2 regions of the Thalassolituus sp. UBA2009 genome follow, and region 1 is predicted to be linked to the other one. Evidence: predicted binding sites of a transcription regulator. Region 1 holds the regulator's gene; the other holds the start of a gene.
The links. Region 1 encodes LexA, which represses DNA repair genes until DNA is damaged. Its sites were predicted from a motif close to TACTGTNTANNTANACAGTA; they were not measured.
Positions count from the first base shown of each region.

Region 2: the regulator LexA is predicted to act here: its motif matches at 1,030-1,049, upstream of recN (DNA repair protein RecN).

Region 1 covers NZ_DDCJ01000068.1:58,482-60,683, reverse strand. Annotated here, with positions in the region: gene B3P58_RS08570 (hypothetical protein) at 112-363, shown strand; gene B3P58_RS08565 (cell division inhibitor SulA) at 480-926, opposite strand; gene lexA (transcriptional repressor LexA) at 959-1,558, opposite strand; gene B3P58_RS08555 (TetR/AcrR family transcriptional regulator) at 1,825-2,202, shown strand, end outside.
Region 2 covers NZ_DDCJ01000067.1:44,530-46,731, reverse strand. Annotated here, with positions in the region: gene recN (DNA repair protein RecN) at 1-1,001, opposite strand, end outside; gene grpE (nucleotide exchange factor GrpE) at 1,151-1,735, shown strand; gene dnaK (molecular chaperone DnaK) at 1,918-2,202, shown strand, end outside.

The DNA of each region.
Region 1 (2,202 bases):
AGCATATTTATGCAGAACCGTTTACTTTTTATTACTAACGGTTCTGTGTGTCGTTCAAGCTATTGAAAACATCCTGTGATACACTCCCGCGCCCAGTTTTGAGAGGCGGTTATGGCGCGCTTTTTTGAAATCGTAGAACTTTCCAATGGTGATATCGCCCTGCGTCGTGCCGACGATCAGGACAGCGATGCACTGGTGTGTATTCATTTTTCCGAAGATGCCAAGGCCAGCCTGCAGGCGCATCATATGGATGTTGCGCGGGTAATGCTGGAAGCCGGTGTACGTAAAGTCGGCGAGCTTTCCGGTATGGAAGTTGAGCGCGAAGACTTCGACACCCCTGAGTATCAGCAACGACTGCACTGAGCTGTGCTGTGCTGTAGTGAATTGCCTACAGTCCGTACGTGTGAAGCTGTGCTGAAAGCACAAAAAAAGCCCTGATCAAGATCAGGGCTTTTTTTGTGTTCGTCGCTTTCTGCGCCTCAGGGGCGGCGCTGAATCAGCACCACATGGCTGCCGCTCTGGTCGGCCTGCTGGCGAATAATCTGCCGTTCGTGGTTGCTCAGCTCGCCCTGCCATTCAACAATCATATGGCTGTTGCCGGCCGCCAGAACTTTGCTGCACAGGGCCAGCTGGGTGTCATTGCACAGGTCGAGATGAATCACCGGCGAATGCTGCAGGCCCATGCTTTCCAGCCAGCTTTTATTCATCGGACGGTGCGGGCTCAGCCACATCAGCCAGCGCTTATGCGCATTGCACTGTGCCAGCATCGGCAGCAAATGCATGGGCTGAATGGCACTGCCTTCACTGACGATGACCTCGGTCAGACTGCCGCGCAGCGCACTGGTGCTGACCCTGGTCATTCTGCCTGGTTGCTGGCTGCTGAGAGATAAGCCGGCTTCTTCCATTCCGAGTAATAACTGACGCATAACAATCACCCCGAACCTGTGAACAGTTGCTGTTAGCTGCGGCGTACAACGCCGACGTATAAACCTTCAACGGCAAATTCCGTTTCCCGCAGATCAACTTCAATGGGCTTAAAGTCGTCATTTTCCGGGTGCAGAATCACCTGATTACGCTTCTTCTCGTAGCGCTTGACCGTTACTTCGTTATCGACGCGGGCAACGATGATTTCGCCATTACGGGCGGTTTCGGCTTTGTGCACGGCAATGTAGTCGCCGTCGAGAATACCGATGTTCTTCATACTGTCGCCATGAACTTCCAGCAGGAAGTCTGCAGAAGGGCGGAAGAAGCTGGGTGGAATCTCGCAGTATTCGGCGATGTGTTCCTGAGCCAGGATGGGCTCACCGGCGGCTACACGGCCAACGATTGGCAGACCCGGATTCTGCTCTTCAACAATGCGCAGGCCGCGGGAAGCGCCGGGCATAATTTCAATCGCCCCTTTACGTGCCAGCGCCTTTAAGTGTTCCTCTGCGGCGTTAGGCGATTTAAAGCCCAGCTCGGCAGCAATTTCGGCGCGGGTGGGCGGAAATCCTGTTTCTTCCAGTGAGGAGCGGATGAAATCCAGAACCTGCTGTTGTCGTGCCGTGAGCTTGATCATGATGCTTATCCAGTCTGTTGATCCATACAGTATGGTGTAAATGTATACAGTATTTTATCCAGTGTAAACCCCTGTTATCAGCGGTCTGTGGATTACGGTGTATTCACCGCCGTTGTACTGACCCGGATAATGGAATGAGGCTTTTAGCCTTTGGCCGTATATGGGGTTGCCTAAATCTCGTTTTAAACGTATGTTTGAAACAGTTGTTTTGTACTGTCGGCGATGGCAATAAAGCCGCGACAGCGTGATAAGGCAGATGCAGGGTTATGGCACAGAAAGATACGGTAAAAAGTATCCTGAATGCGGCAGAGGAGTTGTTTTCGGAGCGTGGCTTTGCCGAGACCTCATTGCGGAATATCACCACCAAGGCCGGAGTGAATCTGGCGGCGGTGAATTATCATTTTGGCTCTAAGAAGGCGCTGATTCAGGCGGTATTTGCCCGTTTCCTGACGCCATTCTGTGAAGATCTGGAACGTGAGCTGGATGCCGTACAGGCACGTCTGGATGGCAAGGTACCGGAATTACCGGGCATCTTAATGCTGTTGTCGCAGACGGCGCTGCGTGCCGGACATGACAGCCCGCGCCGTCTGGGTATCTTTATGCGTCTGCTGGGGCTGGCTTATACCCAGGGGCAGGGGCATTTA
Region 2 (2,202 bases), on a different contig from region 1:
AGTGCTTCTTCCTGTTCCTGCCAGTAAGCATGTAGTTGTTGCGGCTGAATCTGATGTTTACGCGCCATGCTGTAAAGATCGCTGAGGCGGCTTTCAACCTGCTGTAGCCGATGCGGATTGATATCGACCAGCTCCAGATAATGCTGCAATGAACGCCCGGCTTCTTCCAGCTGGATTTGTGCTTGTTTTAGCAGTTCGCGGGCTTCGTTCAGCAGTGGGTGCTGGTCATCAATGTTATCGAGCCGGGTAATGGCCTGATAGGCCAGTTGGGTTGCCGCCAGTTCGCCATTGTCGTCACCGTAGCAGGCGGCCATCGCGTATTGGCCGTTAAGCAACATATTCTCAGCATTGGCCAAACGCTTGTGTTCGGCTTCCAGCTCTTCGAGTTCGGTTTCGCCCGGTGCCAGCTGGCGCAGCTCTTCGACCTGATAGGTCAGCAGTTGGCGTTGTGCGGTGACTTCGGCGCTTTCTTCCTGCAGCATGGCCAGGCGTTTGGCATGTTGTTGCCATTCGGACCACACCAGAGAAACTTCGGTTGTCTGCAGCTGCAGGCCGCCAAAGGCATCGAGTAGCTGACGCGGGGTGTCTTTTTGCAGCAGACGCTGATGCGCATGCTGGGAGTGAATCTCAATCAGACACTGGCCGATGTCTTTAAGATCGTTAGCGGAGGCTGGGCGGCCATTGATATAGCCGCGTGAGCGTCCCTCGGCGGAAATAATGCGGCGCAGAATAATCAGGTCGTCATCGGTCGGAATATCGCGTTGCTGCAGCCATAGCCGGGCCTGTTCATTCAGTGTGAACGAGGCCGACACCTCCGCCTTCTCGGCACCGTTGCGGACGCAGCCGGCATCGGCCCGTTCGCCCAGAGCAAGCCCCAAGGCATCCAACAAAATGGATTTGCCAGCGCCGGTTTCACCGGTAATAACCGACATGCCGGGTTGCAGTTCGAGTTCCAGTTGGTCGACTAACGCAAACTGGTGAATGGACAGATGAGCCAGCATAGGGATGCTCCGTATCTGAATGGATATACAGTGTTTTTATATACAGTATCTGATTCTGTCAAGAGAATGTTGTTGCTCAGCCCTTGAATCTCATCCATTCGTCCCCCATATAGCGGACAGTTTCGAAAATAGTGACCGAGGAAAGATACATGTCGGAAGAGCAGAAAGTTCAAGAAGAACTCCAGGAGCAACTGGATACTGAAACCCTGGTGGATGCAGCGGATGCCACGGCAACAGATTCTGCTGATGATCAGACTGCCGCACTGGTGGCCGCAGAGCAGGAAGTGGTAAACCTGAAAGAGCAGGTGCTGCGTGTTCAGGCAGAAATGCAGAATGTCCGTCGCCGTGCTGAGCTGGATGTGGAAAAAGCCCACAAATTCGGGGTTGAGAAATTTGCCAACGAAATGCTGGCAACGGTTGATAACCTGGAGCGTGCTCTGGCGGCCGCCGTTGCTGATGATGAATCAACCCGGGCACTGCGCGAAGGTGTGGAAATGACACTGAGTGGTCTGGTCGCGGGTTTGGAAAAATTCAAAGTAGAAAGCGTTGATCCGGTCGGTTCTGCGTTTAACCCTGAATTTCACCAGGCAATGGCAATGGTTGAAAATCCGGATGCCGCACCCAATACCGTGATTGCCGTGATGCAGAAGGGTTACACCTTGCAGGGACGTCTGCTACGTCCGGCAATGGTCGTGGTGAGTAAAGGCGCACCACAAATCGACGAAAACGCCTGATTTTATTCGTGCTGTCCCTGCACTTACTCCCGCAGGGGCTGACGTGAAAATCTGATCCAGACAGATTTTTATTGTTACCGGGGGCCTTGAAAGCCTGTTTCCCGGACTTATATAGAAAGCAACACAAATACAACGGTTAATAGTTCACGCAGCGTAAGCTGCCATGAATGGAGAATTGAAAAATGGGTAAGATTATCGGTATCGACCTGGGCACCACCAACTCCTGTGTGGCAATCCTGGATGGCGACAAAACCAAAGTGATTGAAAACTCTGAAGGCGACCGCACCACACCTTCTGTCGTTGCTTATGCTGACGGCGAAGTACTGGTTGGCCAGTCTGCCAAGCGTCAGGCCGTTACCAACCCAAACAACACGTTGTTTGCGGTTAAGCGTCTGATCGGCCGCCGTTTCAAAGACGCTGTGGTGCAGAAAGATATTTCCATGGTTCCTTACAAAATCATGGAAGCG